4 regions of the Pseudoalteromonas sp. PAST1 genome follow, and region 1 is predicted to be linked to each of the others. Evidence: predicted binding sites of a transcription regulator. Region 1 holds the regulator's gene; each other region holds the start of a gene.
The links. The regulator sigma-54, encoded in region 1, starts transcription at its own class of promoters, with help from an activator protein. The targets are predictions, from matches to a motif close to GTTGGCACGNNNNTNGNNT.
Positions count from the first base shown of each region.

Region 2: a site for sigma-54 is predicted at 1,279-1,297, ahead of L1272_RS16870 (DUF1328 domain-containing protein). Genes of this name have one in related genera too.
Region 3: a site for sigma-54 is predicted at 1,371-1,389, ahead of L1272_RS09235 (TorF family putative porin). Genes of this name have one in related genera too.
Region 4: a site for sigma-54 is predicted at 1,179-1,197, ahead of L1272_RS09945 (EF-hand domain-containing protein). Genes of this name have one in related genera too.

Region 1 covers NZ_JAKGBH010000022.1:14,371-17,506, forward strand. Annotated here, with positions in the region: gene lptA (lipopolysaccharide transport periplasmic protein LptA) at 1-9, shown strand, start outside; gene lptB (LPS export ABC transporter ATP-binding protein) at 6-731, shown strand; gene L1272_RS12210 (RNA polymerase factor sigma-54) at 838-2,334, shown strand; gene hpf (ribosome hibernation promoting factor) at 2,361-2,648, shown strand; gene ptsN (PTS IIA-like nitrogen regulatory protein PtsN) at 2,652-3,104, shown strand; gene rapZ (RNase adapter RapZ) at 3,105-3,136, shown strand, end outside.
Region 2 covers NZ_JAKGBH010000039.1:635-3,770, reverse strand. Annotated here, with positions in the region: gene oadA (sodium-extruding oxaloacetate decarboxylase subunit alpha) at 1-545, opposite strand, end outside; gene L1272_RS16875 (OadG family protein) at 561-809, opposite strand; gene L1272_RS16870 (DUF1328 domain-containing protein) at 1,344-1,517, shown strand; gene L1272_RS16865 (hypothetical protein) at 1,568-1,759, shown strand; gene L1272_RS16860 (hypothetical protein) at 2,153-3,076, opposite strand.
Region 3 covers NZ_JAKGBH010000015.1:12,506-15,641, reverse strand. Annotated here, with positions in the region: gene L1272_RS09240 (aldo/keto reductase) at 1-529, shown strand, start outside; gene L1272_RS09235 (TorF family putative porin) at 595-1,272, opposite strand; gene L1272_RS09230 (hypothetical protein) at 1,561-2,727, opposite strand; gene L1272_RS09225 (helix-turn-helix transcriptional regulator) at 2,879-3,079, opposite strand; gene L1272_RS09220 (hypothetical protein) at 3,088-3,136, opposite strand, start outside.
Region 4 covers NZ_JAKGBH010000016.1:65,014-68,149, forward strand. Annotated here, with positions in the region: gene L1272_RS09925 (amidohydrolase) at 1-18, opposite strand, end outside; gene L1272_RS09930 (EF-hand domain-containing protein) at 111-344, opposite strand; gene L1272_RS09935 (EF-hand domain-containing protein) at 349-582, opposite strand; gene L1272_RS09940 (hypothetical protein) at 681-908, opposite strand; gene L1272_RS09945 (EF-hand domain-containing protein) at 918-1,145, opposite strand; gene L1272_RS09950 (HAMP domain-containing sensor histidine kinase) at 1,458-2,915, shown strand; gene L1272_RS09955 (hypothetical protein) at 2,917-3,136, shown strand, end outside.

The DNA.
Region 1 (3,136 bases):
CAACCATGAGCACATTAAAAGCAGAGCTTTTAGCTAAAAGCTACAAAGGCCGCCAAGTGGTTAAAAATGTCGGTCTTGAAGTTGAAGCGGGCAGTATTGTTGGCTTGTTAGGGCCAAATGGTGCTGGTAAAACAACGACCTTCTATATGATTGTAGGCCTCGTACCAAGCGACAAAGGAAAAATAAGCATCGATGATAACGATATCACGCTTTTGCCAATGCACAGCCGTGCGCGCTTAGGTATTGGTTATCTACCACAAGAGTCGTCTATTTTTCGAAAATTAACAGTTTACCAAAACTTGATGGCCATATTAGAGACCCGCAAAGATCTTAACAAAACAACGCGCGAAGAGACGCTTAACAACTTATTAGATGAATTTAGCATTCAACATATTCGCGATAGCCAAGGTATGGCACTGTCAGGTGGTGAACGACGCCGCGTTGAAATTGCACGTGCATTAGCCGCTAATCCTAAATTTATCCTTTTAGATGAGCCTTTTGCTGGTGTTGATCCTATTTCAGTGTTAGATATAAAGAAAATTATTGAGCACCTAAAAAATCGTGGTATTGGTGTACTTATTACTGACCATAATGTTCGAGAAACCCTTGATGTTTGTGAAAAAGCCTACATTGTTTCTCATGGGGAGCTAATTGCATCAGGCACACCTGAGCACGTATTAGCTGACCAAACTGTACGTGATGTTTATCTAGGCGAGCAATTCAGGCTGTAACCATTACGCCACCGACTAGAGCATCTGCTAGACTTATACAATGACAATAAATCGATAACAGTGTCCTCACCGTTACCGATAACTTAAAAAGGATTGTTAGGGATACATGAGGCAATCATTACAGCTGCGCATGGGCCAGCAACTTACAATGACTCCACAACTGCAACAAGCCATTCGCTTGTTGCAGCTCAGTACATTGGATCTCCAGCAAGAAATTCAAGAAGCGCTTGATAGTAATCCTCTGCTTGAAGTGGAAGAAGCGGATTACAACGAAGAAAGCATCGGTAAGAATGAGCAAAAAGCGGAGTCTGACGATGTACAAGTCAGCGCGTCTGCCGACGAAGCACCTAGCGAATTCGAGCAAGAAAGCAGTGATGCTCTGAGTAAGGATACGGTTAGCGATGACTTAGCTATGGATGTTACGTGGGATGAGTACATGAGTGCCGCCCCATCAACATCGTCTGGGCCAATGCCTGAAGACGAGTCTATTTACCAAGGTGCTTCAACAGAAACACTGCAAGAATATTTAATGTGGCAACTACAGCTCACACCATTTAGTCCTACCGATGAAGCGATTGCCGTTGCCATCGTTGAAGCTATCGATGACTCAGGTATTTTAACGGTTAGCTGCGAAGATATTGTCGAAAGCTTTAATCAAAATAATGATGAAGAAGAAATCGAACTCGATGAAGTTGAAGCTGTCTTAAAAAGAATACAGTTATTCGATCCAGTTGGTATCGGCGCCCGAAGTTTACAAGAGTGCCTGTGTATACAACTTCGTCAATTCGATGCCAATACGCCATATTTAGCTGAAACTAAAATGGTTTTATCTGAGCATATCGAATTATTAGCAAGTCGCGACTATCGCACTTTAATGAAAAAGACTAAGCTTAAAGAAAACGAGCTTAAAGAAGTGATGACGCTCATTCACAGCTTAAATCCTAAGCCTGCGGATAGCATAGTACGCGAAGAATCTGAGTACGTCATACCCGATGTATCAGTGAAAAAAGTGAAAGGCCGCTGGGTAGTCGAGTTAAACCCAGATTGTATGCCAAAAATTAGAGTGAATAGCCAATATGCAGCGATGTCTCGCTCTGTTAAATCAAGTAGCGACAGCCAATTTATTCGTTCTCACTTACAAGAAGCAAAGTGGTTTATTAAGAGCTTAGAAAGCCGTAACGATACTTTACTAAAAGTGACCAACTGTATCGTGCAACAACAGCAAGCTTTCTTTGAACATGGCCCAGAAGCAATGAAGCCAATGGTGCTAAACGATGTCGCTGAAATGGTCGAAATGCATGAATCGACGATTTCTCGGGTTACAACACAAAAATATATGCATACCCCAAGGGGAATTTTTGAGTTGAAATATTTCTTCTCAAGCCATGTCAGCACCGAAAATGGTGGTGAGTGTTCTTCTACAGCAATTCGCGCTTTAATCAAGAAGTTAGTTGCTGCAGAAAACTCGGTTAAACCATTGAGTGATAGCAAAATTGCAGATATATTGGCTGAGCAAGGAATTAAAGTAGCTAGACGTACAATTGCAAAATATCGTGAGTCTCTAGCAATACCTCCGTCTAATCAGCGTAAAAGTCTGATTTAGACGTTTTACATAGAAGGAAAATGCTTATGCAACTAAATTTAACTGGTCGTCACGTAGAAGTCACTGATTCATTAAGAGACTATGTAAACACTAAGTTCGCAAAACTAGAAAGGCATTTTGATCATATTAATAATGTTCATGTCATTTTAGATGTAGAAAAATTAAGCCAAAAAGCAGAAGCAACTTTACATGTAAACGGAGGCGAGTTGTTCGCTTCTACAGAACATCAAGATATGTACGCAGCAATTGACTCATTGATCGATAAACTTGATCGCCAAGTCATTAAGCATAAAGAGAAATTAGCTCGACATTAAATTATGAAACTTAGTTCACTTACTAATCAGGACTGCAGCAAAGCTGCGGTCCTTTTTAATAGCAAAAAAAGAATTCTTGAGTATATTAGCGAGTTAGCTCACCAGCAGTTTCCTCATTTATCTCAACAAGATATCCTAGATGCTTTTCTGAACAGGGAAAAGTTAGGTAGTACAGGTATCGGCCGAGGAATAGCTATTCCCCACGGTCGAATGAGTGGTGCTGATGAACCTCATGCATTTATTATTGTCAGTGAATCTCCCATCAATTTTGATGCGATAGACAATCGTCCCGTTGATATTTTTGTGGCACTCATCGTACCAGAGGGCGATTGCCAGTTGCACTTGAAGACCTTGTCAACAATTGCTGATAGACTTAAAGATAAAGATTTTTGTAAACAGTTGCGAAGTGCTACAAGCGATCAGCAACTATTTCAAGTAATTGCATCAGAGGCATAAATGGAATTAATAATTATCAGCGGTCGCTCAGG
Region 2 (3,136 bases), on a different contig from region 1:
GGCTTTAATAAACCTGCCATATCTTTGATACAAATTGAATGACAACCAAGATCTTCTAGTTGTTTTGCAAGCTCAAGCCACATATCAAGCGTATGTACAGGGCTTACTGTGTACGAAATAGTACCTTGGGCATGAGCACCTACTTTAACAGCAGCTTTAATGGCAGTTTCAAGGTTACGCACATCGTTCATCGCATCGAAAATACGGAAAACATCAACACCGTTTTTGTGGGCACGCTCAACAAACTTTTCGACTACATCATCAGCATAATGACGGTAACCTAGAAGATTCTGTCCGCGTAGTAGCATTTGTTGCTTAGTGTTTGGCATTGCCGCTTTTAGCTCGCGAATACGTTGCCAAGGATCTTCACCTAAATAACGGATACACGAGTCAAACGTCGCACCACCCCATGATTCAATTGACCAATAACCCGCATTATCGAGTTTTTCTGCCATGGGTAGCATGTCGTCTAAGCGCATACGCGTTGCCAAAAGAGACTGGTGTGCGTCGCGCAATACTAGTTCGGTTAGTTTTAATTTAGCCATGTTTAAGCTGCCCCGTTATTTTTGTTTATTTCGAAATTGAGCAATTGCAGCGCTGATTGCTGCAATATGTGCCTGTGGCACACCCTGTTGAGGTTGAATTTTTGCTGTACGCGTAGGTTCTGCAATTGCAGGATCATCAAATCGACCCACTACCTTTGACATTAAAGTGACTGCTGAAATCAAAATAGTCAGAAAAACAAACACGCCTACCATGCCTGTCACCATCAAACTGGCCGCAGTGGTGAGTAATCCACCTATATCCATACGACTCCCCTCGCTTACTTAAAATAAAAAGTTATTTTTGTTAAATAATTATGCACCAATAATAACAAACAAAATTCATTTGTATAGCACCATTGTAAATTGGTAAAACCAATTAAATTTAAAATAACATGACGTACATATAATTAACACCCCACTATTTATGCATTTAAAGCCCTGCTATAGATGATATAAATAATCAATATAGCCAGTCGTTATATGCTGAACTATTAATTAATAGCAACAAAATGGCTAAAAACCACACACAACAAGGTGTTAGAGGTAGCCAACCCAAATAAAGTTAAATTGGTCTTACCATTTATTGGTGCATTATCTCTTTTTCTCATGCATCTCAATATGAAAAAATATCACTATGAATAAGTTACATGCTTACTCGTAAAAGTTACCAAATGATGAACCCTCTAAAGAACAACAAAAACACACAACCCATTGAAATATATAAAATAAAAGTTCTGGCACAGAACTCGCTTCAGTTACATCGAACTTAAGAAAATTTAAATAGCCAAGGAGACCACTATGTTACGCTGGACAATTACTTTTCTAGTTATCGCGTTAATCGCAGCAGTGTTAGGTTTTGGCGGTATCGCAGGAGCCGCTGCAGGCATCGCTAAGATTATCTTTTTTATATTTTTAGTATTACTTGTTATTTCGCTGGTATCAGGAGCACTTAGAGGCAACGTCCCTAAGTAGTTAAAAGCAGATAACCACTTACTTTTTTTAAATTTACAAGGAATTTCATTATGAAAAATTCAACTTTAAAAGCCGCAACTATCGCCCTATTTTCAGGTCTTTTCATCATGGGTTGTGAAGACAACTCTGCTGAAGACGCAGGTGAGCGTATTGACGAAGCAATTACTGATACACAAAATGCAGTTGAAGATGCATGTGAAGAAGTAAAAGAAGGTGTTAACGCAGAAGAAACTAACTGCTAATAGCACACCTTACTTAAGAAAAGCGGCCAAGTGCCGCTTTTTTGTTTTTTAAATGATGCATGAGATCTGAGATAATCGTAGGAATGGTTTTAACCGTGAACTTTTGGCTATAGCGTGAGTTTTTTCGGCGTTAAAACGCCTCCTACAAGTCTTAACTTGGGTTTAAAGTCTGATGACTTTATAAACCACCGCGCGAAATAAATTTCACGCCTACGTGAGCCTCAAACTCGATAACTTTACTCTTTCCTCTAGAAATTCGCTAACTTGTTGGGTTTTAATCTGATAGCTGACGGCTGAAAGCTGATAGCTCCTTTCTCTAGAAACTCGCTAACTTGTTGGGTTTTAATCTGATAGCTGACGGCTCTGAGTGCGTCTCCGTTCTACCCAACGTTATCACTCACATACCTTAGTGAGGGGCACATTTGTCGTTACACTTGCTATATGCCATTGGCCGTCGATAAAACTTACTTTTGCGACATCGCTTACAGCAAAATCTCCGGGGACATTTAAACGCGTTAAGTTACTCGCTAACGGCTGCTGACAATATGGGCCGGTATCACCATGCATTACAAGCACAGGCTTCTTAGTGTGCTTTGCAAAGTCGCTGATGGCATCTCGGTATAGTTTAAATGCATCACATTTAGAGCGCTGCGATTCACTACAGGCGGGTTTACTGCTTGGGTGGTAAATATCAGCCTGAAAGCCAAACACATAGGCCTTAGCATCTTGTTGAACAAGTGCTTGTTTTAACCAAATTAAGTTGTACTTATCACGTTTGTCAGCGGCATCAAGTGCTGCGTTTTTGTCACTTTTTAAAATTTGCGAGCGGCCATTAAAAGTGCCCGGTATATGCAAAGTACGAAACTCAATACCATCAAACTGCCAACGGGCATTCTCTAGCATTTCAGCTTGTGTGGCATAACCCTGTAGTTGCTGTGCTTTTTGTGTATAAGCCTCGTCGAACATTAAGCCTTTAACAAAGCTTAGCCGCTCAAGCTCATCAAAACGTACCGATAGCTTTTCTCGGTCACAATCGGTCCATTCATTATCACCGGGGGTGTAAATAAAAGGCTGTGGGGTCAATGACGTCAATAACGCTTTATTTGTTTGCAAAAGCTTGTTCGTGCAAGCAAGCGCCCCGGATTTCATATCACCAAGATGTATTAAAAAGCCATGCGGTGTTGCTTCGATTGCCTTGGTAATTTTTCCGCCTTTGGCGAGATTAATTTCATCAATCGGGGTGTATGGCATATCGCCCATAACTAAAAAAGTATTTGTGGTCATTGCAAGTGCTAATGACATTGAACTAACTAACATACAACTTACGCCTTTAAAATACACATAACTTAAGCTCTCACAATGACAACTAAATGAAAA
Region 3 (3,136 bases), on a different contig from region 1:
ACTTATTCATCGCCCTGATTACTTGATGAACGCCGATGAAATGGCACAAGCATTTAATACCCTAAAAGCAAATGGTGATGTGCTTGACTTTGGTGTATCTAATTTTACCCCATCGCAACTTAGCTTGTTGCAGTCGCGTTTAGACTTTGAGCTTGTGACTAATCAAATTGAGTTTTCACCTTACGAGATGAAAGCCCTTGATGATGGCAGCTTAGACCAATGCCAATTACTTGATATCAAACCTATGCTTTGGTCTCCATTAGCTGGGGGTCGCTTATTCTCAAGTGAAGATGAAAAAGCGGTGCGTTTACGTGCAGTGTTGGAGCAGGTTGGGGCTGAAATTGGCGCCACAGCCATTGATCAGGTTGTTTATGCTTGGCTGTTAATGCACCCAAGTGCACCGTCTGTGGTACTTGGTACGGGTAATATTGAGCGTGTTAAATCAGCTGTTGACGCTAAGCAGCTTACTATGAACCGTGAACAATGGTATCGCATTTGGCAAGGCTCAACTGGTCATAGTGTACCATAAGTGTATTGATATAAATGAGAAAAGGGCCTTAACGGCCCTTCGTGTTGCAGCAAGTAACACATTCTTTATAAAGTGAAGTCAACCGCGTAAGCGACGTACACTTTTACATCTGAACCATCAATGTCGTTGTCTGAAAGACCGAAAGTAAAGCCGTCTTTCGACACTGAAACACCGTAGTCGATGATGTCATCATCACCAATGAAATCCCCTGAGTAATGACCTAGGTGAAGGGCCATTTCTGCACCGGTACTGCCAACTGGGAAGCTGTAGTCAGCATTTAAATATAGAGAGTCACCAAAATCTGTACCGTCACCGCTTGCTGCTGATGTTGCTAGGACTGCTGCACCAAAGGTGAAACTACCCATGCTAATGCTACCGTAGATTTCTGAGAAGTCTGCATCTGTGTAAGACGCTGCATCTGGGTATGCATAATAAATGTAGCCAACATCGTAGCTAAAGGTTTCATTGATTTCACCGCCAAAACCAGCATAAAGGTCTAGCTCGTAAGTCATGTCGTCAGCCCAGCTAGCATTCGATACCCAAGTACCCGCATAAAAGCCAGATTCACTTGCGTAGTCGATACCACCTTGGATTGCAGCATCACCACCGCCTTGCTCTTGACCACGCCATAAGTAGTTTGAAGTTGCCGCAGCGTTTGCTGTGACTTCTGCATAGCTATATGTTGAGCTCAAAGTTAATAGCGCAAGGGCGCTTGCTGCGACCGTTTTTTTTAGTTTTAGCATGTTTCTGTATCCTGTTGTTATGTTGATTTTGTCCCATTTTCAGATTGCAGTCTGGTTATTATTTGAGGACATTTTCTATGTGTTGTCTGGATACGATATTGCACTGGTTGTGCCAAGTTAATTTCTAACGGGATATTTTATGCTTAAAGGCTTTAAAAACAGGCTTTTAAACTTGTTTAATTGTGAAAAGGATGGTTATTTGAATTGTTCATGCGCACATGTGTGGTGCAAAAAATAACCCGGTTGCACAATTGCGAAGCAACCGGGTTTTGCTTATTTGAGAGTAACTTAGCCGAAAATTGCACGCATTAGACTAATGGTTTCTTCAACACTGCGGCCTTTTTCAACTTCACTGATGATTGAATCGCGCTTAGCTTTGATATGTTCAGGGATATCATCACTTGCTAGTGCGCGGTCTACCAGTATCTCAGCTGATTCTTTGCCACGGCGTACGGTCTTTTTACCTGCTGAGCTCGTGGTACTCTTAGGTTTGTTTAACAACTTAATATAGTTTGAGTTATCAGCGGTACTTTTATCTGCATAATAAAAGAAGCTAGGCAATAGGGCTTTGATTTCAACCAGAGATTGTTCAAGCTCATTTGCTGCACTGGCCATTTTGAACCAAGGCATGTTATGTATTGCTTCGATAACATCTTGCCAGTAGCGCTCAAAATCACGGTTATTAAGCTTAGTAATACCTAATGCCGCACAAAGGGCATCAAGTTTACTATTTACGATTGGTGTAAACACGTCAGGTCGGCGCATCGCAAGCAAGCGAGTAGCAGGAGCAAGCGTTGGCTTTTCATCGCTGCCATTAAATGCCATGAAGTAAGCAACCATAAAATGCTGATAATGTTCTTGCGTTACTTCACCCTCAAGTGGAATGTGTGCAAGCGCCTCATCGAACGCACCTGGTAAATCACTCAACATTTGGTGGAAACCTTTCGCGTTCTTAGTAGAAGCAAACCATTCAACGTCGAAGTTATAGCTACTTGGATCAAGCGAGGCACTGTGTTTACCTGAAAACGCTAAACGGTCTTCTGGGATCATCTCTTTTAGGGATTGCGATTTAATTGCAGCAATGTACTTAGCTAAGCGTAGTTGCTCATCAAGGGCTACAAGCTCTTTATGCTGCTCGATGAAGCCTGCAATAACAGGCCATGGCGCAACCCTTAATGTTTTTAGCTGCAAAAAGCTGATTGCAGAAATTAATAAGTCATGAAGTTTTTTAAGAGTGGGTAATTGCTTATCTTCTAACAGATCGTAGTTAATGCGATCGCGGCTTGCACTTAATAGCTCATAGCACCAACCTAAAAAGTCTTGAGGGTGGTTTTCTACTTTGACTGCCATTAGGTTTAAGCTGATATCAGAGGCTTGCTTGAGGATATTTTGATAAATTTGACTTTCTTGCTCGCCAAGCGCCATTTTTGACGGTGAAATAAGCAGTTTCTTCATGCTTAATCGATACTCCAGTTTTGACCAAATTGGGTTGTTTAATTTTAGTACACAGGGTGCAAAAACAACAGGGTCGTGCATCATACCGAAGTAATGAAATGATGCAATCTTACTGATAATTTATAAGTAAGATTGCGACTGACGTGGTTTATTAATCATTGTCATCGAGTGTAAATAATTGCTCAACACTGAGTTCAAAGTGAGCAGCAATTTTTAACGCGATAATCACCGAGGGTATAAAGCGGCCTGTTTCAACTGTGCTAATGGTTTTACGTGATACTGCAATGGCATCAGCAAGTTCTTGCTGCGATAATCCCATTTCTTTGCGGAATTTAGCGATATTATTTTGCACTTTTATACCTAGTCTCTACTTTGCCAAAGAATTGATACGCCATATATCAAACACATC
Region 4 (3,136 bases), on a different contig from region 1:
GCTGATGATGAGTTTCATAATCTTCTAATAGTTTTTATTGATTTATGAAAACAGTATCAGAGTTGCAGTAAACTGCAACTCAGCAGAGATTAATAATTAACTATAACTCTTTATTTGCTCGCATAAATCTTAAACTCACTGAGGGATAATTTATTATCTTTATCACTGTCGTAATTTTTAAATCGCGACCACAGAGCTGGGTCTCTCGCAGACTCTGAGCGAGTCAGGTAACCATCGTCATTACGATCAAGTTGTTTAAATTTTTCACCAATACTATCTGCAGCAAAACTCATTGTGCTAAATGCACAACTTAAAACTAGGCTGGCAAAGGTTAATTTTGACATTACTTTAACTCTTGTTTGTTAAATAGTGTTTAAACTCAAGGAGCGAGATTTGTTGATCTTTATCTGTATCCCATTGCGCTATGCGTTTTTGCAAGTGCGGTTGCGATGACAGTTCCTGCTCAGATAAAAAGCCATTTTTATCTTTATCTAGGTGATCAAAGCGTTGTTTTACGTCCAATGCTAAGCTATTGAAGCTTATAGTAATTAAGGTGCATGGAGCAAGCCAGAAAATTCTCATAATTGCCTCCTAAATAAAAGTGCTTGCCATAATTTAACTCCCAAAATTTAAATCCGTTTACACATTCCCTCTGGGATTATGGCAAGCACTTTAAGCCGTTAAGGTTTGAATTTTTCAAACTCTTGTTCAGACAAAACCTGATCGCCGTTTTCATCCAGATCGGCAAATTGCTTAAGTAAGTTATCGTGTTTGGTTGCTTCAGTTAATGAAATCTCGCCATCGGCGTTTGTATCAAATTTAGCAAATCGAACATCCATTTGTGATGCTAAAACGGTGGCGCTGATAACTAAAAACATCAGCGAGAATGCAGCTAAAAGTTGTTTCATTACAATCTCCTATTGAATAAACGACTGAAACTCAGAAAATGAAATTTGGCCATTTTGATTACTATCAATTTGCGTAAAGTTGCCGTGCAACAAGGCATCTTCAGATGCTTCTGCCTCACTCAAAAAACCATTGCTGTCTTTATCTAGCTCGTTAAACGTTGTTTGCAAATCTAGTGCATAACTACTTACCGAGATGAGACTTATAAGCAGGATGGCTACCTGGGCCGTTACTTTCATTTTGTGTCCTAAATAACTAATTTGCTTAGTACTAATCAAAATCAGTGCCAATATTAAAAGTTATTAGTTATCAGGTGGTTATGGTTTTTGTGTGGATTTGAATGCGAAATAGTTACAGGGTGTTGTGTCTTTTTTGCAACGATTTTCAGGTGTTAAAAGTTTATCTATTTTATTTCAATGAGTTAGTTTGTTGCCAAATAGCAACTTTGTATCGGTTTTTGGGGGGAAATCAGTACTTTTTAAGGTCGGATTCAGCGAGTGTCTAAGTTTGTTCGCTAATAATCAGCATCTGCAATTATGTTGAGAGTGAATATGCAAAATACAGTAGCGATAAAAATAAAACAGTTACTCAATTGGCGACCTAGTCTTATTGGCCAGTTCGTCTGTAGCATTTTGCTGTCTTTACTACCGTTATCTTTGGTGGTGATTTTATTTTTAAATGCGCTCAATAAGCAGCTTGCAGTGACTCAAGAAATCGTCGGTGACAATTACGAGATTACTAAAGCATTTAACAACCTCAAACAAGACTTAAATAGCCTTGAACGAGCAACTCGACAAAACTGGGTGCTTAAAAGTGAATCCCTCGATAGCTTGATTGCCAACAAGTGGCAATCGTCATTGCAAAGTGTCGATGAGCTCATTTTCTTAAGCCCAACCGCTGATTATGTCTCGCAGTGGCGGCAATTGGCTGAGGTATTACAATTTGCGCATCAGCATTTATTAATAGAACAAAAGCAAGATGGTGAGCTGTTTGCACCCGCTAGTAAGCTTATCAGTGAGCAAACAAATTGGCTCAAAGAGCAAAATGAATTGCGCATCACAAAAAATCAGCAGCAATTAAAAGCGCTTCAAGCTTCATTTATTAATTGGTTAGTTGCGTTAATTCCACTCACGTTATTGGTCGGGGGCGGCTTTCTTTGGCGGATCAGCGGGCGGCTCAGAGAACTCACACATGTGATTGATAAACTTGGACAAGGTCACTGGCAGCAAAAAATTCAAGTTCGCGGCTCGTCAGAGTTAGTTGAATTAGGTAATAAATTAGAGTGGGTTCAAGCGCAGTTACATATGCTTGAGCAGCAAAAAGATACGTTTTTACGCCATGTGACACATGAATTAAAAACGCCCCTAGCTTCGATGGTTGAAGGCACAGACTTACTCGCAGATGAGATTGTTGGTCCTATCAATAGCGAGCAACAAGCCGTTCTTGAGCTAATAACGCAAAGTATGGTGCGACTCAGAGCCATGATTGAAAGCTTATTGAGTTACAACGCCATTCGCACCAGTAAGCAAAGCCTAAGCGAGCTTAACTTTAATTTGATGATGAACAAAATTGAGCGTCATTTTGAGCACCGATTATCAGCGCGTGACTTATCCATTGTGTGGGTGAATGAATTACCAAATAAAGCTTTGTTTATCTCAATTGAGCTACTTGAAATGGTGCTCATTCAGCTGACTTCAAATGCGCTAAAGTTTTCGCCAGAACATGAGTCAGTGACAATAAAAGCAAGCTTAAAGCAGGGACAGTTAATTTTGAGTGTCAGCGACTTAGGGGTAGGGATAGAGGATACAGAAAAAGCCGCTGTGTTTGGGGCTTTTTACCAAGGTAAGAATGCAAAACAACATACTGAAATGGGCAGCGGGCTTGGTTTAACCATAGTTAAAGAAACCGTTGAACAATTAAACGGTAAGCTCTCTATTACTGATAATGACCCACAAGGATGTGTATTTACAGCCATTTTACCAATTCAATTAACCCAAGGAGTTAACTGATATGGGCTTAGCGAATAAAGCCAGTTTTATGCTTGTTATAGGCACACTTTTTATAACAGGGTGCACGATCACGCAAAAGCATGTTGAGGCAGAGCAAGTAGAGCCGACAGCAGAAGTGAAACCTCAAGGGCAACCTAACCCCAAGCCTCGGCCGAAAAGTGAGCCGTTATACCCGCCTGCAAGTACAGTCATTGCTTGGCATGCTGCCAAGTGCGGTGGCT